4 regions of the Devosia sp. Z11_6 genome follow, and region 4 is predicted to be linked to each of the others. Evidence: predicted binding sites of a transcription regulator. Region 4 holds the regulator's gene; each other region holds the start of a gene.
The links. The regulator PhoB, encoded in region 4, activates phosphate uptake and scavenging genes when phosphate is short. The targets are predictions, from matches to a motif close to TGTCATNNANCTGTCAT.
Positions count from the first base shown of each region.

Region 1: a site for PhoB is predicted at 2,738-2,754, ahead of AC3YMN_RS04365 (PhoX family protein). Genes of this name have one in related genera too.
Region 2: a site for PhoB is predicted at 2,160-2,176, ahead of AC3YMN_RS11040 (alpha-D-ribose 1-methylphosphonate 5-triphosphate diphosphatase). Genes of this name have one in related genera too.
Region 3: a site for PhoB is predicted at 4,252-4,268, ahead of ugpB (sn-glycerol-3-phosphate ABC transporter substrate-binding protein UgpB). Genes of this name have one in related genera too.

Region 1 is NZ_JBYUNQ010000001.1:923,935-929,776, reverse strand. Features, by position in the region: gene AC3YMN_RS04370 (homoserine O-succinyltransferase) at 1-627, shown strand, start outside; gene AC3YMN_RS04365 (PhoX family protein) at 669-2,648, opposite strand; gene AC3YMN_RS04360 (YcjX family GTP-binding protein) at 2,840-4,288, shown strand; gene AC3YMN_RS04355 (YcjF family protein) at 4,285-5,295, shown strand; gene AC3YMN_RS04350 (EAL domain-containing protein) at 5,297-5,842, opposite strand, start outside.
Region 2 is NZ_JBYUNQ010000003.1:333,776-339,617, forward strand. Features, by position in the region: gene AC3YMN_RS11030 (Hint domain-containing protein) at 1-199, opposite strand, end outside; gene phnN (phosphonate metabolism protein/1,5-bisphosphokinase (PRPP-forming) PhnN) at 306-854, opposite strand; gene AC3YMN_RS11040 (alpha-D-ribose 1-methylphosphonate 5-triphosphate diphosphatase) at 851-1,999, opposite strand; gene AC3YMN_RS11045 (cold-shock protein) at 2,324-2,539, shown strand; gene AC3YMN_RS11050 (hypothetical protein) at 2,714-2,938, shown strand; gene AC3YMN_RS11055 (hypothetical protein) at 3,050-3,271, opposite strand; gene AC3YMN_RS11060 (DUF6894 family protein) at 3,615-3,854, shown strand; gene AC3YMN_RS11065 (Crp/Fnr family transcriptional regulator) at 3,851-4,585, opposite strand; gene AC3YMN_RS11070 (ABC transporter permease) at 4,711-5,842, opposite strand, start outside.
Region 3 is NZ_JBYUNQ010000003.1:459,053-464,894, forward strand. Features, by position in the region: gene AC3YMN_RS11700 (ABC transporter permease) at 1-826, shown strand, start outside; gene AC3YMN_RS11705 (ATP-binding cassette domain-containing protein) at 823-1,599, shown strand; gene AC3YMN_RS11710 (SDR family NAD(P)-dependent oxidoreductase) at 1,602-2,387, shown strand; gene AC3YMN_RS11715 (Na/Pi cotransporter family protein) at 2,492-4,150, opposite strand; gene ugpB (sn-glycerol-3-phosphate ABC transporter substrate-binding protein UgpB) at 4,428-5,753, shown strand; gene ugpA (sn-glycerol-3-phosphate ABC transporter permease UgpA) at 5,823-5,842, shown strand, end outside.
Region 4 is NZ_JBYUNQ010000001.1:725,065-730,906, reverse strand. Features, by position in the region: gene pstA (phosphate ABC transporter permease PstA) at 1-583, shown strand, start outside; gene pstB (phosphate ABC transporter ATP-binding protein PstB) at 666-1,448, shown strand; gene phoU (phosphate signaling complex protein PhoU) at 1,477-2,184, shown strand; gene phoB (phosphate regulon transcriptional regulator PhoB) at 2,279-2,980, shown strand; gene AC3YMN_RS03450 (GNAT family N-acetyltransferase) at 3,086-4,276, shown strand; gene AC3YMN_RS03445 (GumC family protein) at 4,283-5,605, opposite strand; gene AC3YMN_RS03440 (glycosyltransferase family 39 protein) at 5,818-5,842, shown strand, end outside.

The DNA.
Region 1 (5,842 bases), 200 kb from region 4:
AAGTTCGACGGCTTCATCGTCACGGGGGCGCCGATCGCCAATATCCCGTTCGAAGAGGTGCGTTATTGGCGTGAGATGGTCGAGATCATGAACTGGACGCAGACCAACGTCCACCACACCATGTTCATCTGCTGGGGCGCGCAGGCGGCGCTGCACCATTTCCATGGCGCCCGGCGCTATCGCATGGACAGCAAGGCATTCGGCGTGTTCCGGCACCGGGTGGTCAACCCGCGCTCGCCGTTCCTGCGCGGCTTCTCCGATAGTCCGATGATCCCGGTGTCGCGCTACAATGACATCGATCGCACCACCCTTGGCAGCAATCTCGAGATCCTGATCGACAATCGCGAGATCGGGGTCAGCATGCTGGGCGACCGGCAGCACCGCGCGGTCTATTTCCTCAATCATCTGGAATACGACAACCGCTCGCTGGCCGACGAGTTCGAGCGCGACCGCAAGGCCGGCCTCGACACCCCGCCTCCGGCCAACTTGTTCCCTAACGGCGACACATCTGCCGAACCCGAAAACCGTTGGCGCAGTCACGCCCATCTGTTGTTCCAGAACTGGATCAACGAGATTTACCAGACTACCCCATATGATCTCAGCAACATCAACACGCCGGAGGACTAAATAAGTGCGGGGAAGGCTAAGGCGCCTTCCCCGCACTTAGCCTATACGGCGATCTTGCCGCCACCCTGCTTGGTGATCACCACCACAGATGGGCGCACGGGCATGGCGCCGTCAAAGTCCGGCCAGCGCGTGGACAGATCCTCGTAGTACGAGACGCGGCCAAAGCCCTCCCAGTCCTCACCACCATCTGCGGGGTGCTGCACGGCGACAAAGGCGGTTTCGTCATCCGGGGTGAACAATGGCCCGCACATCTCGGCGCCTACCGGGACGCGGAAGAACAGCTTGGAGGTCGCCCGTGCATCGCCTTCGGTGTCTACGGCCCACAAGCCGTCGGTGCGACCGGTGTCCGACGGATTATTGCCGTCGGTGGAAACCCAGAGGCGCCCCGCAGCATCGACCGCACAGTTGTCGGGCATGCCAAACCAGCCATTTGCCGTGGTCGCAGTCGAGAATGTAGCGCCAACTTCGGCGACTGAGGGGTCGCCGCACTTGAGCATGACATCCCAGGTCCCGGTAGTCGCCGCAAAGTCGCCGTCTGTCTCGCCAATCTCGATGATGTGGCCGAAAGCGTTCTTGGCTCGCGGATTGGCGGCGTCTTCCTGTCCAGCCTCACGCCTCGTGTTGTTGGTCAACATCACGTACACTTTGCCATTGATGCCATTGGGCTGAATGTCCTCAGGACGATCCATCTTGGTAGCCCCGAGCAGATCGGCAGCAAGCCGCGTTGCGATCACCACATCCGCTTGGCTGGCAAAGCCATTCTCGGGCGTGAGGGGGCCTTCGCCCTGCACGAGCGGCATCCAGACCAGAGTGCCATCTTCAGCGAACTTGGCGACATAAAGCGTGCCCTCGTTGAGCAGGTCCATATTTGCCGTTCGGTCATCCGGATTGAATTTTCCAGCGGTTACGAACTTGTAAACGTAGTCGAAGCGCTCGTCGTCGCCGAGGTAAAACACTACCCGGCCATCCCTGGCTATGATGGACTCTGCACCCTCGTGCTTGAAGCGGCCCAGCGCGGTACGCTTCTTGGGAATGGAGCTGGGATCCATGACGTCGACTTCAACAACATAGCCAAAGCGATTGGGCTCGTTGGGCTCCTTGGACAGATCGAACCGGTCATAATAGTTGGCCCACTCATAAGAGCCTTCGGGGATGCCGAGGCGCTTGTAGTTCGCCGCTTCCGGGTGGTCGGGAGCGAGTTCTCCGGCAAAGTAGCCGTGGATGTTCTCCTCGGCCATGATGTAGGTGCCCCAGGGGGTTACGCCGCCGGCACAGTTGTTGATGGTGCCAAAGACTTTAGTGCCTGTGGGGTCCGCATTGGTCTTGAGGCGATAGTGGCCAGCGGCGGGACCAGTGACTTCCATTTCCGTGTTGACGGTGATGCGACGATTGAGTGCTCCGTCCTTAACCACGGCCCACTTGCCATCCGTTTTGCGGATTTCCACCACTGTGCCGCCATGCGCCATCAGCTCGATGTCGACCTGATCCTTGGTGAGCGGCTTGGTCGTGATCTCGCCCTCCACGATTTCCACGATGCCGGGAAACATCAAGTGCGGGTTGGTGTACTCGTGATTGACCACAAGCAAACCGTGCTCGGATGAGTCGTCGAATGGGATATAACCGACATAGTCGTTGTTGTAGCCGAATTGGCGGCTCTGAGCGTCCGCCGTCTGGGCGGCGGGATTGAACTCGGGCGCGTCCGCGAACAAGGCGTCGCCCCAGCGCAGCAGAATATCGGCGTCGTAGCCCTCGGCTACGTGGTGTGTCTCGTCGATACCAGCTTCAACCTCGGTGAAGTTGAATGCTGACCCTCCCGCGGCCTTCGCCTTCCCCGCCGTCATCAAGGCAAGGGGGCTGATGGTTGCGGCAATAGCGGACACCGCCAGCGAGCCCTGCAGGAAGCCACGACGCGAGAAACGGGCGCTGATCAACTCCCCCATAGTGGGGTTGGTTGTCGGGTTGCGTGGCGTTGTGTCGACGGCCTCAAGCTGCGAAGTTCGGAAGGGGGATTGATCGTTCATGGATGAGCTCCTCAACAAGCCTGGAACGCGGATAGATTTGAACCATTCCAAGCTGTAAGCAGCCATCCTGAAAGTTGCGCGACGGCCGAACGACAGTTCGGTGACAGCTGCGGCTCGCCAGGTGATCTGCCCAGCGGCTTGAACGGGCCGCACAACACCCTATGTTCGCAGCCGAACCGGAGAAAAGCCGCGTGGCAGGATCGCCCACTACCCTTGTCGACGAACTGGGCATCGCTCTCGCCAATCTGGCGGATTCCGCGACGGGGGCCTTCACTCCAACGCTGCGGCTGGGGGTGACAGGCCTCAGCCGCGCCGGCAAGACCATCTTCATCACCGCCCTCGTACATAACCTGCTCACCGGCGGGCGCCTTCCCGGTTTTGCGGTTATGGCCGAGGGGCGCTTCATCGGCGCGCGGCTGGCCGAATATCCTGAAGCCACCATCCCGCGCTTTGCCTATGAGCAGCATCTGGAATCCCTCACCAGCCGCGAACCTTTCTGGCCCGAAGGGACGCGGCGCATCTCGCAACTGCGGCTAGTGCTGAAATACCAGTCGGCCGGCTGGCTGTCGGGAATGCGAGGCGCGCGCACGCTCAACCTCGACATTGTCGATTACCCCGGCGAGTGGCTGCTGGACCTGCCGCTGCTGGCGCTCAGCTTTGAGGACTGGAGCCGGGAAGCGCTCGAGCGCGCACAGCGGCCTGTTTCGCTCCGCCAGGCCGGCCCGTTCCTGGAACTACTGGCCGCCACTGACCCTATGTCGGCGGCTAACGACCTGGAGGCCGAACGGCTGGCCGCCGCCTTCACTGAGTATCTGCGCCGCAGCCGCGAGGACGATGCGCTATCGACCTTGCCGCCAGGCCGGTTCCTGCTGCCCGGCGACCTCGAAGGCTCGCCCGCCCTGACCTTTGCGCCGCTACCGCTGACTGCTGGGGCGCGCAGCTCGAGCCTTTATGCCATGCTGGCGGGCCGCTATGAGGCCTATAAGGACCAGGTGGTACGCCCGTTCTTTCGCGAGCACTTTGCCCGGCTCGATCGCCAGATCGTCCTCGTCGACACCTTGCGCGCCCTCAATGCGGGACCCGCTGCCGTTGCCGATCTCGAGACGGCACTGACGGCTGTGCTTTCCTGCTTCCGGCAGGGCGAAACCAACCCGCTGCTGCGTCCCTTTACCCGCAAGATCGATCGCATCCTGTTTGCAGCCACCAAAGCCGATCACGTCCATCACACCAGCCACGATCGGCTCGAAGCCATCCTCAACCGCCTGGTCGCCGATGCCAGCAAGCGGGCGCGCTTTGCCGGGGCGCAATCGCGCTCGATTGCCCTCGCAGCCATCCGCGCCACCCGCGAAGGCACGATAACCGAAGGCGGTGAAACCCTGCCGACCATCATCGGCACCCCCATGGCCGGCGAGGAGCTCGATGGCACCCGCTATGATGGCATGACCGAGATCGCGCTGTTCCCGGGCGATCTGCCCGCCCGTCCGGATTCCCTCTTTGCCGATGGCGTGCCGGTGTCACTGAACTTCCTGCGCTTCACCCCGCCGCGCAACCTCGAGCATAATTCGAGCGGCGACGTGGTGCTCCCCCATATCCGGTTCGACCGGGCTCTCGACTTCCTGCTGGGAGACCGTCTGGCATGAAACGCCCCGTCGCTTATCCCACCAATCAACCCAGTGAGACGCCCGAACTCAGCCGCGCGCCGCGCGCCTTTGCTCCGGCCGACGTTGTCGTCGCCGAGCCCCAGTTCGATCCGAGCCTTGAGGAAGACCTTGTTGCTCCACCGATCAAGAAGATGGGTTTTTGGGGCAAGCTCGCCTGGGGCGCCGGCAGCATCCTGGTGTCAGCGGGGCTGGGCCTGGCCGCAGATCGGTTGATCCGTGATCTCTTCGCCAGCAATCTCTGGCTGGGCTATGCGGGCCTGGTTGCCCTCGCGATTTTCGTTATGGCCGTCATCGCCCTTGCGGCCCGCGAAGTCTTCGCCCTGCGCCGCCTGCGCGTCCTCGATGCCCTCCGGCATGACGCCGACAGCGCCTTTACCAGCAATGATGCCGATGAGGCCAAGCGCACATTGCAGCGGCTCGAAGCCGTTTATGCCGACCGAGCCGATCTTGCGCGCTCCCGTCAAACCGTGGCGGAAAACCTGCCGCATCTGTTTGATGGCCACGAGATGATCGCGCTTGGCGAGCGCAGCTTGATGGCGCCGCTCGATGCGCGCGCCAAAGCACTCACTGCGGCCTCCGCGCGACGGGTTGCGCTGGTCACCGCCGTATCGCCCCGGGCGCTGGTCGATGTCGCCTTCGTTGTCTACGAGAGCTTCCGGCTGGCCGGGGCGATCGCCCGGCTCTACGGCGCTCGCCCGGGCTTCTTTGGCTCCTGGCGCCTGCTAGGCGCCGTTCTCACCCATCTGGCAGTGACGGGTGGCCTGGTGCTGACCGACGGGCTAGTTGAGCAACTGATCGGCCAGGGCCTAGCCGCCAAACTCTCCGCCCGGCTGGGTGAGGGCGTGGTGAATGGCTTGATGACGGTTCGCGTCGGCATTGCAGCCATCCGCGTGGTCCGCCCCCTGCCCTTCAAGACCCAGGCTCAGCCCATGGTGCGCGACTTCATCCCCGAACTCACCAAGCTTGCCGGCGACGCCGCCAAATAGCTTAAGTGGCCTTGGCCAACTCGTTGAAGCTCTGGAAGCTTTCCACCTGTGGGCGAGCGAAATAATACCCTTGGAACAGCCGGATCCCCATGCCGCGCAACACGGCAAGTTCCTCGGCGCTCTCGACGCCCTCAGCCAGCAAGGTAATATCGAGTTCGGCTGCAATGCCGGCAAGACCGCGCACGATCGCCTGCTTGACCTTCGAGCTGCCAATGCCGCGCAGCAATTCCATGTCGAGCTTGATCAGATCGGTCTGGAACTGCGCCAGTAGCGACAGTCCGGCATAGCCGGCCCCGAAATCGTCCAGTGCCGTGGTGAAGCCCATGCGATGGTATTCGGCCACGATGTGGCTGACATGAGCGACATCATCCATGCGCTCGTTTTCGGTGAATTCGAACATCAGCCGGGAAGGATCGAACTGCGTCCTTGCGGCCGCTGCCAGGGTAGCGCGGATGCAGGCCTTGGGCTCATAGACCGCATTTGGCATGAAGTTGATGCTCAGCTTGGCGTCGCTGTCGCGCAGCTTCGGGCCAGCCAATTCGATTGC
Region 2 (5,842 bases), on a different contig from region 4:
TCCCGATGCGCGTGCCGGGGAGGAAGCAGGAGACGGCGTCAGTGTCGGCGGCGCCACCGCCAACCACCGAGCGGGAACGGGCACTGCGCCGGTGCCCGCCCGACCCGCAAGCTGCGAGCGAGCCGGCAAGGAGCGTAGCGGTGAAAGTGCGGGTTGCCTTGGCGAGAAACTCACGTCTGCCGATGCCAGGAAGATCCATGCTGCTGCCTACTCTCGTAACTACAGAACACTGTATAGAGGAGCAGAATCACGCACAGTTAAACTTTTGAGTAAGCTGGACTTTCCCGTACTTACTATAGCTTAGTTCACCGCCCGCCGAGCTCTTGCAGCAGCGTCACGAACTGAGCGCCGGCAACGGAAAGCTCACCCGAATTGTCAATGACGACGGCGTCGGCGGGCAGCGTGTCGCACTCGATCCGGCGCGCGAGGCGTCGCTCCACGGAGGCCGGTGATTCCCGGCCGCGGCGCAGGAGCCGCTCGGCGATCACCGGGCGATCCGCCACCACGGAGACGACCACCGCGGTGGGATAGCGCTGCAGCAGCGCTGGCAACACGCCGCGGGAGAGATTGGCGACGACGACCCGGCCACTGGCGAGTTCATGTTCCAGCGCGACCGGAAGACCGTAGCGCAGGCCGTGGGCAGCCCAGCTAAGCGCGAAATCGCCGCGGGCTTCGGCGGCCATGAAACCTTCGGGATCAAGCGTGTCGTGATCCTCGGCATTGCCATCGGCGCTGCGGGTAACGACCCGGCGTACGAAACAGATCTTGTCGCCCAGCCGATCGCGGGCGAAGCGGATCAGACTGTCCTTGCCGACGCCACTGGGGCCGACAACGGCGACGAAGGTGCCGGTCATACCACCCGGCGACCTTGGCGCCAGACGGTCAGGACGATCGGGATGCCGTCTTCGATGCGCAGATGCACCAGGTCGGCGCGCTTGCCGACGGCGATCTCGCCGCGGTCATCAAAGCCGATGGCGGCGGCCGGACGCTTGGTGACCAGTTGCACAGCCTTGGGCAAGCTCACCCCTTCGGGGCCGTCGGCGAGGGCAAAGGCGGCCTGCAACATGCTGAACGGGATGTAGTCGGAGGAGATGATGTCGAGCAGGTCGGCAGCGGCCAGCGCGCGGGCCGAGACATTGCCGGAGTGGGAGCTACCGCGCACCACATTGGGCCCGCCCATCAGGATCGCCATGCCGGCCTCGCGGGAGGCGCGCGCCGCATCCAGCGTGGTGGGAAATTCGGCGATATGGGTGCCGAGCGTCACCGCTTCTTCCACATGGTCTGACGTCGCGTCGTCGTGGCTGGCTAGGACGATGCCGCGGCTTTGGCACAGATCGGCAATGGCGCGGCGGTGGCGGCCGGCAAAGGTTTGCGATTCGATGTTGCGCCGAGTGGTGAACTCCTCGAGCGCGGCGTCGCTGAGCTTGAGCTTGCCCTGGTAATAGGACTTATAAACCTCTTCCTTGACGAATTGGCGCTGGCCGGGCGCGTGGTCCATCAACGATGCCAAGCGCACCTGGGGATCGTCCATCACCTGCAAAAAGCTCTCAAGGCAGTCGGGTGCGGAAACCTCGCAGCGCAGATGGACGTGATGTTCGGCGCGCAGGCGCCCTGCCCGCGTCCCTGCCCCAATCGCCCCGGCCAGAATGCGCGACTCATCCAGGCCGACATCGGCGTGCTCGTCGGTGCCAACGCGAATGGCATCGAGCACGGTGGTGATGCCGGAAGCGGCAATCTGGGCATCATGGGCCTGCACTGCCGCCACTGGGTTCCAGCGCACGCGGGGACGCGGGGCGTAATGGGTTTCGAGATGGTCGGTATGGAGTTCCACGAGACCGGGGATCAGGTAGTCCCCCTCCAGGTCCGTGCCGGATGCACTGACGGTGCCGATCTCGGCGATATGCCCGTCCACAACACGAAGGGAACCCTGGATCACCTCATCGGCCAGCACCATACGTGCATTGTTGAGAACAAGGTCTGCCGGGAAGGCTGTGGTCATGGAAAGGTCCGCACTGAAAAGCCGGAAGAAGGCCGGAATATTATGATGGTAGTTGGGCCGCCGGCATGTCGCCAGCCTTTAAAGCGCCAGCGGCTTCCCGGGGCCAAACTGGCCCGGATTGGCGCGGCGGACATGCGGCCTTGCTTTGAACACCATTGACTGTCATACAAGGGTTACACGTTTACAGCCAATCGTCGGCTGCCTGATCTTCCGGTTCTCCGGGCCCTGGCTCCCTTCTCTTTCTTGCGAACGTTATCACCCTTGCGCATGTCGCCCAAGGGAGCGCTCGCTTGCATGTGCTTCGGGCTTTCAAAGGACTTCATCATGGCAACCATCAATGGTACCGTAAAATTCTTCAACACCACCAAGGGCTTCGGCTTTATTTCGCCTGAAGATGGCAGCAAGGACGCTTTCGTCCACATCTCGGCAGTAGAGCGTTCGGGCCTGCAGGGCCTGTATGAAAACGACAAGGTTTCCTACGAACTGGAAACCGGTCGTGACGGCAAGGTTTCGGCAGCCAATCTGTCGCTGCTGAGCTAAGCCCAAGACTTTAGCACCGGGGTGCGCCGCCTGGCACATCCCGGTGTTTGTTTTGTTCCAGGCGGGAGTGCTCTTGTGTCGGCTAACTTGAAAAGTATCGCAGTGCCAATGAAGCGCAGCCGGGGTTCCGCAGCTGCTGCCCCTGTGCCTGCGGTGACTGATAATGTTGCGCCGATGGCCCGTAGCATCCCTGCCCCCGTGGCCCGCCAGGTCAACCATCTCTACAGCACCGGCGATCGGCTGATGCTGCTGAGCAATGTGCGCGCAGGCAAGGCGGCGACGCCATGCGTCGTGCTGCGCCTGCTGCCCTTTGAAGGCCGCGAATTTCAGTACCGCGTCCACGATGATTCCGACGGTCGCGAGCGCGTCGTCGCCGAGGCTGATCTGCAGGGGCTTTAAGCCCCAGCCTGCAGAGGGCTCCGCCCCCGATAACATCCATTGCCGTGCTGTTCAGCGCCTTGCAGGCTTCTGCGGGGCGCTTTTGCCGTTGGAGCGCCGGTCGGGCCAGCGTTAAACCGCGCCGGCCGTGCCTGGTGCCTGCAAGAGGCTGCGGGTGTGGGGATCGGAAAGGGCGGCATTGAGTGCCTCGGCCAGCAGCCGGGCATTGAGCGACATCGCTGCCGTCATCCCAAAGCGCTGCTCGAGCCGCGACACTGCTTGCGCCGTCACCGAATCGGCTGATGCGGGTTGCTCGTCGAGAATGGTCTGCATGGTGTGGGGTAGCAGGTGCATCGTATCGGCCCCGGTGCGTTGCCTCGGCACAGTGCGCTTTTGGCGGTTCGGCGTCACCCGCAAGAGTTGCGAAACCATAAGTTGCCCACAGGAAAGCCCAAGCTGGGCAAAGCACCCGCGGCGGCGAGCACCGCTTCGGAGCCCCGTTATTGGTATCACTTTGCGGCTCACGATTGCTTGACCTAAATCATGGGCAGTGGCCGGATTTCACGATAGGAGAATAATCAGGACCTTAGCCGCACAAGCTTGCTTGGCGCGGTGCAAAGACCCGAGCCCGGCACAGGTTAATTCAGCAACTGGCCTGCTCCATCTTCGTTGACGGGCTACACAGGGTGCCTTTGTGATGCAGCGCTTCTTTTTCGACGTCGATGACGGGAGCTTCCACGAAGACTCGGAAGGCACGAACCTGCGGGACGAACAGGCCGCGGAGGATGAGGCTGTGAAGGCGCTGGCCGAGATGGTGCGCGATTTGATTCCCACCTCGCCGCCGGGCAGCATCACCATGTGGGTGCGAGACGAGCACCAGGAGCGACTGCTGGAGCTCTCCATCAGCTTGACGATCAAGCGGCCGGGCCAGGCTTAGCGCCTGCGGGTCTCGTGGAGGTAATAGAGGTAGGCGGGTTCGAACTGCGCGAGGTCGCGCAGGGCGGGCCAATCAAGCACGGTCGCCTTGCCCCCCTCCAGGCTGACCAATCCGCGCTGCTGCAAGCCCTGCAAGCTATGGCTGGCTAGGACAATGCTGGCGCCGATCACATCGGCCACTTCGTCCTGGCTTAGCGGGAACGGAAAAGGCCCGCCTTCGAGGTCGCCGATCATCTCCCAGCGGACATAAAGCTCGCACAGGATATGGGCGACACGGGCAAGCGTCTGGGTTTGGCCAATCATGGTCATCCAGGCGCGGAAGGTGGCGGCATCGATAAGGGTTTCGCGCCAGAGAAGGTCGCTCAGCGCCGGGCTGGCGTGGATAGCCCGCCCGATGTCCTCATGGGCGATCAAGGCTACCTGGCAGTCGACCGTTGCCACCAGGTCATGGTCCATCTTCTTGAGATGGTAGCTGTGCAGATCGGGCACATCCCCCGGGATGTGGATGGAAAGGATCTGCCGATTGCCCTGGGGCGTCAGCTTGCTGCGGTGCAGCATGCCTTCGAGCAGCAGGCAACTATGCCGGGAGATTTCGCCATCGCTGACGACGTGCTCACCCTTGGCCAGAGACTTGACCTGGAGGGGCATGGCGTCGATCGCCGCCTTCATCTCCTCGGTCAGTTCGCCAATGGCTTCCAGCTTACGGAACAGGTTGCCGGTTTCTGCTTTCATGGGATCCCCCGGGCAGCGCGGACAAACAGCGCCGACCAGAGGGTTAGCCTAGTTGCAGCACGCAACCAAGGCAATCATGCTGGGGAGCGTGAACTGGCGGACAGCTTGCCGCCAGCTCGACCGAGTTAAACGCGCAGTTCCTTGTGACCGCCCGGCAGGCGCATCAGCAGGAACAGCGACAGCATGGTCAAAGCCAGCAGGATCGTCGACAAGGCGGCGGCGGTGCCGAGCTGGCCGCGGATCACCTGGGCGTAGATGCCCAGCGAGAGCGTTTGCGTCGAGGTGTTGTAGAGGAACAGCGTGGTGCTGAGCTCAGTGATGATGGTCACCCAGCTCAGCACCGCACCCGACATGATGCCGGGCGCGAGCGCGGGCACGATCACCCGGACCAGCGTGCGGAACTTGGAGGCGCCGAGGCTGATGGCCGCTTCCTCGATGCTGGGGCTGATCTGGTGCATGAGCGCGGTGGTGGAGCGCACGGCATAAGGCAGGCGCCGGATGGTCAGCGCGATCACCATGATGGCGAAAGTGCCGGTGAGCACCAGCGGGCCCTGACTGAAGGCGGTGACGAGAGCAATGCCGATGATGAGACCGGGCACCACATAGGGCACCATGGTCATGGTATCGAGCGTATTGCTGAGGGCACCCTTGCGCCGCACGGTGAGATAGGCAACCAGCACGGCGATGACGACGAGGATGACCAGCGCGGTCAGGCCAATGCCGAAGGTGTTGCCGATATAGCGGAAGATGTCGCGGCGGGCGTCGGTATAGCTGTCGAGGGTCCAGCCGGCCACGAACTGACCGTAGAGCGTCTTGCGGAACGAGCTGACCACGACAACTGCGAGCGGCGCCAAGGCGAGAACCAGGAAGCCATAGACATAGGCATGCACGGCAACGCCGCGCCAGCCTGGAAGCTTGCGCGCCTCGATGGAGCGCAGTGCGGTCATCGAGAACTGCCGGCGATCCACCAGCACTTTTTGCACGAGGAAGACCGTAAGCGTCACCAGGATGACGATGACGGCCACTGCGGCGGCAAAGCTCTTGTCGATGCTGACCTCGCCCACAAAGGAGCTGTAGATGAGCACGGGAATGGTGCGGAATCCCTGCCCGATCAGCATCGGGGTGCCGAAATCGGCAAAGGCGCGCACGAACACCAGTAGGCTGCCGGCCAGCACGGTGGGAAGCAGCAGCGGCGAGATCACCTGCATGGCGCGACGCCAGCCGGTGATGCCCATGCTTTCGGACGCCTCGAGCAGC
Region 3 (5,842 bases), on a different contig from region 4:
CTTGTTGGGCACGGCGCAGACCCTCGTGATCATCACTGCGGGGATCGACCTGTCCGTCGGCGCGATCATGGTGCTGTCCTCCATCATCATGGGCAAGCTGGCGGTGGACTACCAGGTGCCGGTCGCCATCGCCTTTCCCGCGGGATTGTTGACGGGGCTGTTGTGCGGCTTCCTCAATGGCCTTCTCGTTACCGCGCTCAAGCTGCCACCGTTCATCGTGACGCTGGGCACCTGGAGCATTTATGGGGCGCTGATTACGCTGGTGTCCAACGCCGCGACGATCCGGGCGCAGGCGCTGGATCAATATGCGCCGTTTCTGCGCTGGATGGGTGCGCGCATTCCGCTCGGAGGTGGCGCCTTCTTGATGTATGGCTCGATCCTGATGCTACTAGTCGCGGTGGTGATCTGGTATCTCCTGAGCCGCACGGCCTTTGGGCGGCATGTTTATGCCATTGGCGATGATGCCAATGCCGCACGGCTTGCGGGCATTCAGGTCAACCGCACCCTTTTGGGCGTTTATACCCTGGCAGGGCTGCTGTGCGGGATTGCCGGTTGGGTACTGATCGGCCGGGTGGGCGCCGTGTCGCCGCTGGGCAATCAAACCGCCAATCTCGACGCCATCACCGCCGTCGTGATCGGGGGCACGTCGCTGTTTGGGGGACGCGGCTCGATTCTGGGGACGCTGTTTGGCGCACTGATCGTGGGCGTGTTCGATTCGGGATTGTCGCTGACCGGGGTGGATCCCTTGTGGCGGCAGCTAACCGTGGGCGCGCTGATCATCATCGCCGTGGCGATCGACCAATGGATCCGGAGGGTTTCGGCATGACCCAGCCCATTCTCGAAGCGCGGCAACTGACCAAGCGCTATGGCCGGGTGGTGGCGCTCGACCATGCCGATTTCGAGTTGATGCCCAACGAGATCCTCGCCGTGATCGGGGATAATGGTGCGGGCAAATCCACCCTGATCAAGGCGCTGTGTGGCGCGGTGCTGCCCGATGGCGGGGAGATCCTGCTGGAAGGCAAGCCGGTCAATTTTCGCTCCCCGCTCGAGGCCCGGATGGCGGGGATCGAGACGGTGTACCAGGATTTAGCGCTATCCCCTGCCCTCTCGATTGCCGACAACATGTTCCTGGGCCGGGAGTTGCGCAAGCCCGGCATCGTTGGGTCGGTGTTTCGCGGCCTCGACCGGGCGCGGATGCAAAAGATCGCGCGCGAAAAGCTGTCTGAGTTGGGACTGATGACGATCCAAAACATCAACCAGGCGGTGGAAACCCTGTCGGGCGGGCAACGGCAGGGCGTCGCGGTGGCGCGGGCCGCGGCCTTTGGCAGCCGGGTCGTGATCATGGATGAGCCGACAGCGGCGCTCGGGGTCAAGGAAAGCCGGCGCGTGCTGGAACTGATCCTTGATGTGCGGCGGCGCGGCTTGCCGATCGTGCTCATCTCGCACAACATGCCCCATGTATTCGAGGTGGCTGATCGCATTCACATCCACCGCCTCGGCAAGCGAATCGCAGTGATCAACCCCAAGGACTTTTCCATGTCCGATGCGGTGGCGATCATGACCGGGGCGATGCCGCCGCCGGTAGAACAAAAGGTTTGAGCATGGATTTGGGTTTGCGGGACAAGGTCGCGGTGATCACCGGCGGCACGGTGGGGATTGGGCTGGCGGTGGCCGAGGGGCTGGCGACAGAAGGGGCCAATCTGGTGCTGGTCGGGCGCGATGGGGAGCGCGCCGAGCGGGAAGCCATCCGCATTGCCGAAACCTATGGGGTCATTGTTTCCGCAATTGCCGCGGATGTGGCCACGGCCGAAGGCTGCGAGGCGGTGATCGCCGGGGCCAAGCGCGGCTTTGGCGGGGTCGATATCCTCATCAACAATGCGGGCACCGGCTCCAACGAAACCATCCAGGAGGCCGATGACGCCAAATGGCAGTATTACTGGGACCTGCATGTGATGGCGGCGATGCGGCTGGCGCGCGGGCTGGTGCCCAGCATGAAGGCGCGGGGCGGCGGCGTCGTGCTGCACAATGCCTCGATCTGCGCGGTGCAGCCGCTTTGGTATGAGCCGATCTACAACACCACCAAAGCTGCGCTCATGATGTTCAGCAAGACGCTCTCGACCGAGGTCGTCGGCGACAATATCCGCGTCAACACCATCAATCCCGGGCTGATCCTGACGCCAGACTGGATCAAGACGGCCAAGCAGATCGCGGGCGAAGATGGCTGGGAAGCCCATCTGCAGGGCGTCGCCAACGAGGCGGGAGGCATGAAGCGCTTCGCCAGCCCCGAGGAACTGGCGAATTTCTTTGTGTTCATGTGCTCGGACAAGGCGAGCTATTCGACGGGCTCGACCTATTTCGTCGATGGCGGCTGGCTGAAGACGGTTTAGCTTAGAGGGAGCGACGTGCGCAAAAGCGCACGCGCGGGGGCGACGAACGCTAGCGTTCGCGCCGGGTTTGCGCTGCGCGACAAACGCGGGGCGTTTGCGCTGGACTAACCCGTCTGCACGAGGCGGGTGCGGAGCAGCTCGCCGCTGTCGCTGAGGATGGAATAGGCGATACCGGTCAGCAGGGAATTGATCCGGCGCAGCGCGTGCACGGTTTCAAGGTGCAGGTCGCTGGACTGGATGCTGGTAGGGTTGCCGTCGCGCATGCGGCTGAAATGCTGCTCCATGCTGCGCCGCTCGAGCACGCCGATCTCGTCCTTTTCAGCCACGAGCTGGCGGGCCGAATCGGTGTCCTCGGACACAAGCACATTGAAGGCCAGCTGCATGTTGCCCAGGACGCGCGCATGCAGGTCCGTCAGCTCGTTCCAGCCCTGGGACGAAAAGGCGAGGCGCCGCTCCTGCTTTTGCTCGGCGAGCTTGAGCAGCTGCTTGACGATGATGTCGCCGGCCTGTTCGAGGCTGATGGCGAAATTGGTCAGGTCCTTGGCGCGGCGGGTCTGGGCGGCGTCCATTTCCTCCCATTCAAGGCGCGTCAGGAACAGCTTGATCTCACGATTGGCCTGATCGACCTCGGACTCGAGCGCCTTGATGCGGCGGATGGCTGTCTTGTCGCAGCTTTGGAAGATTTCCATCACCGGCTGGAGCATGACCTCGACCGTTTCGCTCATGCGCAGCAACTCGCGCGTGGCGCTGGCGAGCGCGGCATCGATGTTGCCGGTAGGGGTCGAGAGCAGAGCGTTGCTGCGCAGCCGCGCGACATTGAGCTCGCCTTCGACCGGCGCTTCGCTGATGAAGCGTTCGGTCAGGCGGGCAACAAGGCCGGTCAGCGGCAAGCCCAGCGCGAGAACGGCGAAGTTGAAGCCGATATGGAGGATGCTGGCCTGGAGGCCGACACTGCCTGGAATAGCGTCAAGCAGATGGGGCAGCAGCTGGACCAGCAGCAGAACGAGAATCGCGGCGCCGCCGCGGAAGGCCAGCGCGCCAACAGCGATGCGGCGGGCGCGCACATCGGCGGCCCGGGTCATGCTCCAGGAGATCAGCGTGCCGCCCAGATTGGCGCCGAGCACAAAGGCGGTGGCCACTTCGAGCGGGATAAGGCCGGTGGCGCCAAAGGAGATGATGACGAGAACGCTGGCGACGGAGGAATAGGACGCCCAGGTGATAAGCGCGGCGACAAGGAAACCGGTCCAGAGATCGCCCTGCAGATAGGTGATGACCGAGCCCAGCGCGCGGCTGTCGCGCCAGGGGGCGGTGGCTTCCCCCACCATTTGCAGCGACAGGAGAACAAAAGCGATGCCCAGCACCATGCGGCCGAGCTGCTTGGTGCCGCGGCTTTGGCCGCGCAGGAACAGCATGCCGCCGATGATGATCAGCGGGGGCATGAGGACGGTGAGATCAAAGGACAGGATGCTGGCGACGAGCGCCGAGCCGAAATAGGCCCCCAGCATCAGTGCGAGGCCCGTCCCGCCTTCGAGGAGCCCGCCGGCAGCAAAGCTCGAGGCGAGCGCGGCCACGGCAGTGGAGCTTTGCAGGGCAACGGCCATGGCAGTGCCGGCAGCGGCGGCGCCGATGCGGCTTTTGTTGGCGTAAGCCAGCAAACGCTTAAGCTGGGGCGAATAGGCGCGCTCAACCGCGGTCCGCACCATGCGCACTGCCCAGAGCAGCAGCACGATGGCGGCTACCAGATGCACTGCGATGAAATACAAACGACGCCTCCTTGAGCGGCCAAATGGCCAGCCCCTATGATGTTCACATGAACCCCAGTGATGCAACTGCTTGGGGCAAAACCGCGAATGACGCTGTGCGCTGTCATAAAACGGTTAGGTGCTCCAACTAGAAGCCTAAGCAGGCTGCAGCAAGGCCATCAACCCCCCTTCTTGAATGTTCAAATGAGCATTTCAGTTTGCAAAGGAAGAATCGATGCTATCAAGTGGTGCCAAGCTTGGGACGAAAAGCTCCCAGCGCAATAACATGGGAGTGAGCATGTTCAAAAACGCTTTGCTGTTGTCTGCAGGACTGGTCGCCGTGATGTCGGCAACACCGGCCTATGCCCAGACCGAAATCACCTGGTGGCACGCCATGAGCGCCGAACTCGGCGAAAAGCTCGAGGAAGTGGCGCAGGGCTTCAATGAAAGCCAGACCGAGTACAAGGTTACCCCGGTTTTCAAGGGCACCTATCCTGAAACGCTGAACGCCGCGATTTCGGCGTTCCGCGCCAACGAGCAGCCCGCCATCGTGCAGGTTTATGAAGTTGGCACCGGCACGATGATGGCTGCCCAGGGCGCCGTTTATCCCGTGCACCAGCTGATGACCGACAAGGGCGAGCCCTGGGATCCGAGCGCGTTCCTGCAGCCAGTGGTCGGCTATTATTCGGACACCGAAGGCAACATCCTGTCGATGCCCTTCAACTCGTCCACGCCGATCTTCTACTACAACAAGGACGTGTTCGAAAAAGCCGGCCTTGATCCGGAAGTCGCGCCCAAGACCTGGGCCGAAGTGGAAGAATTCTCGCGCAAGATCGTCGATTCCGGCGCAGCCAAGTGTGGCCTGACCACGGCCTGGATCACCTGGATCCACACCGAAAACATGTCGGCGCTGCATGACCAGCCATATGGCACGCTGGAAAACGGCTTTGGCGGCCCGGCTTCCGAGCTGAGCTTCAACAATGAAGCCGTCGTCAAGCATTGGGGCAATCTCAAGAAGTGGGCTGACGAAGGCCTGTTCCAGTATGGCGGCCCGGTGGGCGGCAACGATTCACAGCCCAAGTTCGTGGCGCAGGAATGCGCGATGTTCATGAACTCCTCGGCTGGCCGCGCTGGCGTGATCCGCAATGCCGTGGACTTCGAAGTCGGCTTTGCGCCCCTGCCCTATTATGACGACCTGATCGACGAACCCAAGAACTCGATCATCGGCGGCGCGACCCTGTGGGTGCTGAACGGCAAGTCCGACGAAGTGTATTCGGGCGTCGCCAAGTTCTTCACCTATCTCAGCCAACCCGAAGTGCAGGCCGATTGGCACCAGTTCACCGGCTATCTGCCGATCACGACGGCAGCCTACGAGCTGGGCCAGGAGCAGGGCTACTACGCCAAGAACCCGGGTTCAGACATCGCCATCGAGCAGATCATGCGCGGCACTCCCACAGCCAACTCCAAGGGCGTGCGCTTCGGCAACCTGACCCAGGTCCGCGATGCCGTGGACGCCGAGTTCGAGGCCATGCTGGCCGGCCAGAAGACCGCCCAGGAAGCACTGGACAGCGCCGTGGAGCGCGGCAACGCCATCCTGCGCGATTTCGAAGCCAACAACAGCTAATCCGCTAACGCCAGGAAGACCCGCGCCAATGGTGCGGGTCTTCATCCGAGGCCCAGCCAGCGAGCCCCAATGCAGTCCAAACGCACGAT
Region 4 (5,842 bases):
GGAATTTGCCCCCAAGTCGCGCTTGACCGACTTCATTGAGGTCAACATCAACAACCTCGCCGCCGTGCCCTCCATCGTCTTCGGTCTGCTCGGCGCCGCGGTCTTCATCAACTACATGCACCTGCCCATCTCGGCTCCCTTGGTTGGTGGTCTGGTGCTGACGCTGATGACGCTTCCCACCATCATCATCGCGACCCGTGGCGCGCTGCTGGGCGTTTCCCCCGCCCTGCGCCAAGCCGCCTTGGGCATGGGGGCCAGCAAGACGCAGATGGTGTTCCATCATGTACTGCCGGTGACGCTTCCCTCCATCCTCACGGCCACCATTCTGGGCGTCGCCCACGCCCTTGGTGAAACAGCGCCGCTCCTGCTGATCGGCATGAAGGCCTTTGTGGCCCAGGTGCCCGCTACCCCGCTCGATCAGGCCACCGCCCTGCCCGTCCAGATCTATCTCTGGCAAGGCAACGAGAACCGCAATTTCTTTGAACCGCGCACGGCAGCGGCCATCATGGTGCTGCTTGGCGTCATGATCGTGCTGAACGGCACGGCCATCTATCTGCGCTCGCGCCTCGAAAAGCGCGTCTGATCGACCTCACGCAACAAGGACATCGAAAATGGACATGCTTGCCGGTAAGGTGAAGTTGACCCAACAATCAGTGACTAGCGCCATGAACCCGTCTGCCGCCTTGGATCGTCCTATCCGGATCGAAGCCCGGGACGTAACCGTCCACTACGGCGCCAAGCAGGCTTTGTTCGGCATCTCCATCGACATCCCCGATCGCGCGGTGACCTCGTTTATCGGCCCCTCGGGATGCGGCAAGTCGACCTTCCTGCGCTGCATCAATCGCATGAACGACACCATCGAAGGCGCTCGAGTCGGCGGCACCATCAAGCTCGACGGCGAAGACATCTACGATCCCGCGCTCGACGTGGTGGAACTGCGCGCCCGGATCGGCATGGTGTTCCAAAAGCCCAACCCGTTCCCCAAATCCATCTACGAGAACGTCGCCTACGGACCGCGCATTCACGGCCTGGCGCGCAACAAGTCCGATCTCGACGAGATCGTTGTCTCCTCGCTCCGCAAGGCCGGTCTGTTCGAGGAGGTCAAGGATCGCCTCAACGAGCCCGGCACCGGCCTGTCGGGCGGTCAGCAGCAGCGTTTGTGCATTGCCCGCGCCATCGCCGTCGGCCCCGAAGTCATCCTCATGGACGAGCCCTGCTCAGCCCTTGATCCGATCGCCACCGCCATCATCGAAGAACTGATCGATGAGTTGCGCGAGAACTACACCATCGTGATCGTCACCCACTCCATGCAACAGGCAGCGCGTGTGTCCCAGAAAACCGCGTTCTTCCACCTGGGCAAGCTGATCGAGGAAGGGGTGACCGAAGACATCTTCACCAACCCGGTCCACAAGCAGACGCAAGACTATATCATGGGCCGCATCGGCTGATTTGCCCGGCACCAACGGAGGAAACGCCATGCCCGCCACTAAAGACCACATTGTAACGTCCTACAGCGACGAACTGGTCGCGCTTGCCCAGGCCATCGCGGAAATGGGCGGCATGGTGGAACTCGCCATCGAGAACGGCACCAAGTCGCTGCTCAAGCTTGACCGCGAACTGGCCGACCTCACCATCATCGCCGACCAGCGCATCGACGACATGCAGCGCCGCATCGACGACATGGCGGTGTCAATGATCGCCCGGCGCCAGCCCATGGCTTCGGACCTGCGTGCCATCATCACCGCGATCCACGTCGCCCAGGACCTGGAGCGCGTCGGCGACATGGCCAAGCAACTGGCCCGCCGCTCGCTCAAACTCGAAGGCATGAACCTACAGCCCACCTTCTATAACGGCGTCAAGAACATGACGGCGCTGGTGCTGGGCCAGATCAAGAACGCACTCGATGCCTATTCGAACCGCGACGCTGCCGCTGCCATCGAGGTTTGCAATCGCGACGACGAGGTCGATGCCATGCACACATCGCTCTTCCGCGAACTCCTGACCTATATGATGGAAGACCCGCGCAACATTACCACCTGCACCCATCTCCTGTTCTGCGCCAAAAGCCTGGAGCGGATCGGCGATCACGCCACCAACATTGCCGAACGGGCCTACTACCTGCAAACCGGCCGGCAGCTTACGGGCGACGTTCAGGAACTGCACCGCACGCAAATCAAAGCATAGCACGCACCAAGGTTTATTTTGGCGCCACCCTGCCCTGTGGGAGGGAGTGCGCAGTTGAACAATCGGGTCGCTGAGCCCGACTGGAGGGTAACCCATGCCAGCCACAATTCTTGTTGTCGAAGACGAAGAAGACCTCTCGATCCTCCTGCGCTACAATCTCGAAGCCGAAGGCTTTGCGGTGCTCACGGCCGAAACCGGCAATGATGCGCTCGAGCATATCAAGGACAAGGTTCCCGATCTGATCCTGCTCGATTGGATGCTGCCTGAAATTTCCGGCATCGAGTTGTGCCGGCGCCTCCGTGCCCGCCAGGAAACCGCATTGATCCCCATCATCATGCTGACCGCCCGTGGCGAGGAAGAAGAGCGCATCCGGGGTTTGGCGACCGGTGCCGATGACTACATGGTCAAGCCCTTCTCGGTGCCTGAACTGGTTGCCCGGGTGCGGGCGCTGCTGCGCCGCGCCAGCCCAAATCTCGTCACCGCCTCGCTCAAGCTGGGTGATCTGGAACTCGATCGCACCACGCACCGGGTGCGGCGCGGCAGCCGCGACGTCCATCTTGGCCCTACTGAATACCGCCTGCTGGAATATTTGATGCGCCATCCCGGCCGGGTTTATTCGCGCGAGCAGTTGCTCGACGGCGTTTGGGGCAACGAGGTTTATGTCGATGAACGCACCGTTGATGTGCACATCGGCCGCCTGCGCCGCGCGATCAACCGGGGCCGCGATGCCGATCCGATCCGCACCGTGCGGGGCGCTGGTTATGCCTTTGACGAGCGTTTCGCCCAGCCCGCCTGAGCGATCCTGCTCTCGCCTGTTGATGATTTTGTAACGATCTGCTCAAGCGGTTTGTTAAAAGCCGGCTGCTAACGCTGTTTTCTTGAGGGAACGGCGGGGCAGTGCATGACCACCACGGATCAACGCCTGATCGACGAGCTTGCCAACCAGCCGGCTCCGGGGTCCACGACCTCCGGCGGCCGAATCACCCTGCAGCGCGGCCTCGCCGCTGCCGAGCCGGCGTGGCGCGCTCTTGAGCGCGAGGCGATCTTCACGCCCTACCAGCGCTTCGACTGGATTGCCGAGATTGCCCGCTCCCAGCAGCTCGAAGATGCGGACTTCGTCACCCTACAGATCGAATTCGATGGCAGCCCCGCCGCCCTGCTTCCCTTGCATCTTCACCGCAAGGCCGGCTGCACCTTTGCGGCCATTCCCGGCTCCTCCTTTGGCAACAGCGACTGGATGCCTGTTCGGCGCGATGCTGCGGCGCTTCTTACCCGACTCCTGCTGAACCGGGCCTTTGCCCAGTTGCGAGACGAGGCCGGCGTCGATGTGCTGAGCTTCGAGCACCTGCCTCCCCAATGGCGAGGCATCGACAATCCCCTGCTGAGCTTTCCCCATCAGCCTTCGCCGGACCATTTCTATTATGCGGACATTGCGCCCACCATGCTCGAAACGCTCCCCAAAAAGCGGCGGGTCGATATCCTGCGCGGGCGTCGCCGGCTCGAAGAAACGCTAGGTCCCGTCACCTTGCGCCGCGCCACAACGCTCGAGCACATCGACCAAGTCCATGCGGCCTTCCTTGAGCATCGCTCCGTGCGATTCCGGCAAATGGGCGTGCCAAATGTCTTTGCCGAGCCTCACTTCCGCGCCTTGTTCCGGGATGGGGCCATTGCCGGCGCCAGCGAGGACAAGCCGGCCGTAGCGCTCCATGCGCTTTATGTCGGCGAAGAAATCGTGGCGACGGCGGTAGGCACCTATTCCCCCTGCCATTATTCGCAATACATCAACTCCAACACGGACGGGCCGGCCTCCAAATACAGCCTTGTGGGCCTCCTGATGTTCCTGCTGGTGGAAGATCTTATCGCCGCGGGGATCAGCAGCATCGATATGGGCGTGGGCGATTTCGCCTACAAAACCTCCTGGACCCAGAAGACGCCGATCAACGACGCGGCGATTGCGCTAAGCGCTAAGGGCACTGCCGCCGCCGCCCTCCTTAATGGCAAGCGCGCGCTTAAGCGGCACATCAAGCAGAACGACAAGCTTTGGAGCTTTGCCAAGCAGCTGCGCCAGTGGCGCCAGTCAAAACCCGACTGATCGATCCTATCCTGCAGCCGGACGACGGGCCACAAGGCTCGTGACGATCAGATAGGTCAACACCAGCGCTCCCGCCGTGATCATCACCGCCAGCAGCACCAGCCCGGTCTTGGGCGAAACCGGTGCACTCAACACCACCGGATGCGACACCAGGCGCATATCAGGGAATGCAGCGCCCCCGTCTACCTGGGCCCGCGCCGCTTCCGCCTGCTGCAGGTAACGCTCGAGGACGCTACGTTGCGCCGCCGCATCGCGCTGCAGCGCCGCGAGGGCCACGCTGTCGCGCTCTTCCCCGCCGACGGATTGTTGCAAGATCTGCTGGTCGGCCGCCAGTGCCGCAGCCAGAGCCGCTTCAGTCTCGGCCTGCCGATCCATCTGGTCACCAATGTGCCGCGCCGCGGTAGCGAGTTGCGCATCGACGTCCGCAATCTGCGCCCGCAATCCCAGAACATTCGGATGGTTGAACGATAAACTGCTGGCTTGCTGCGCCAGCTGTCCCTGCAGACTGGCCCGGAGCTGAATGAGACTTCTGCCCCTTGCGTCCGCCGCCAGTTCCGTGCTGCCCACCAGCGAACCTCCTAGCGCCAGGCGCTGCCGCAGCACCGCCGCACGCGCCCTGAAGCTCGAACTGCGCTCCTCAGCCGCAAGCCGTCGCCCCGCCATGTCGCTCAATTGGCTGCCAACCATGCTGCCCTCCGGCAGGTCCCCAATCGTCCCCCGCGCAATGCGGAACTTGGCCACGGCGTCCTCGGCTTGAAACACTCGCTGCCGCAACTCCGGTATCGTGCTCTCAAGCCACGTTAGTGCCTGCCGGGCATCGTCGAGCCCCTGCTGCGCCCGTCGGGCGATCGCCGTTTCGGCGATGCTCAGCGCCAATCGGCGTGCCAATTCGGGTGCACGGGCCCGGGTCTTCAGCCAGATTATCGCGGTTCCCAGTTCGCTCGTTACCAGCGTACGCTCATCGAGCGCCAGCACCGCGGCGTCAAACGCCGCCTGCCCCGTTTCGCCGCCGTTGAACTCGGCTTGCTGCGCCAGCCCGAGCTGCGCCACCACATCCATCAAAGTGTCGCGTGAGCGCAGCAATTGCACATTGCTGGAAATGGTCGCTCGGTCCGGAACTGATACGGACGCTGGCTGACCCGCCCCGAAGTAGTTGGGTCGTGGCTCCACCAGGATCGTGGCCGAAGATTCATAAAGCCGGGGAACGCGTGACACGGCAACATATGCCAGCACGGGCACCACAAGGAGCACCAGCAGCGCGGCCCACCGGCGCGCCCAGATAATTCCGAGCAGCTGATAAAGGTCGATCTGGGAGTCAAACGCGCGCAAGCAACTGGCCTCTAACGGCAGGAACCGGGGCAGCCTAGTGCCTTTCCATGTTCACGCCGTTAACCGCGGGTGGAAATGCTTGGGAAAGCATAGAAACAGCAACTCGATGGGCGCTCAGCCCCAATCATCTTCCCTCACAATTGTTGCTAATTGCAGCGAGATTTTCTTCATTCTTTGCTGGCTAGGTTTTTGCCCAGTAATTGGGGGCAGAAGTGAACAGCAAGCGTCTTGTTATCT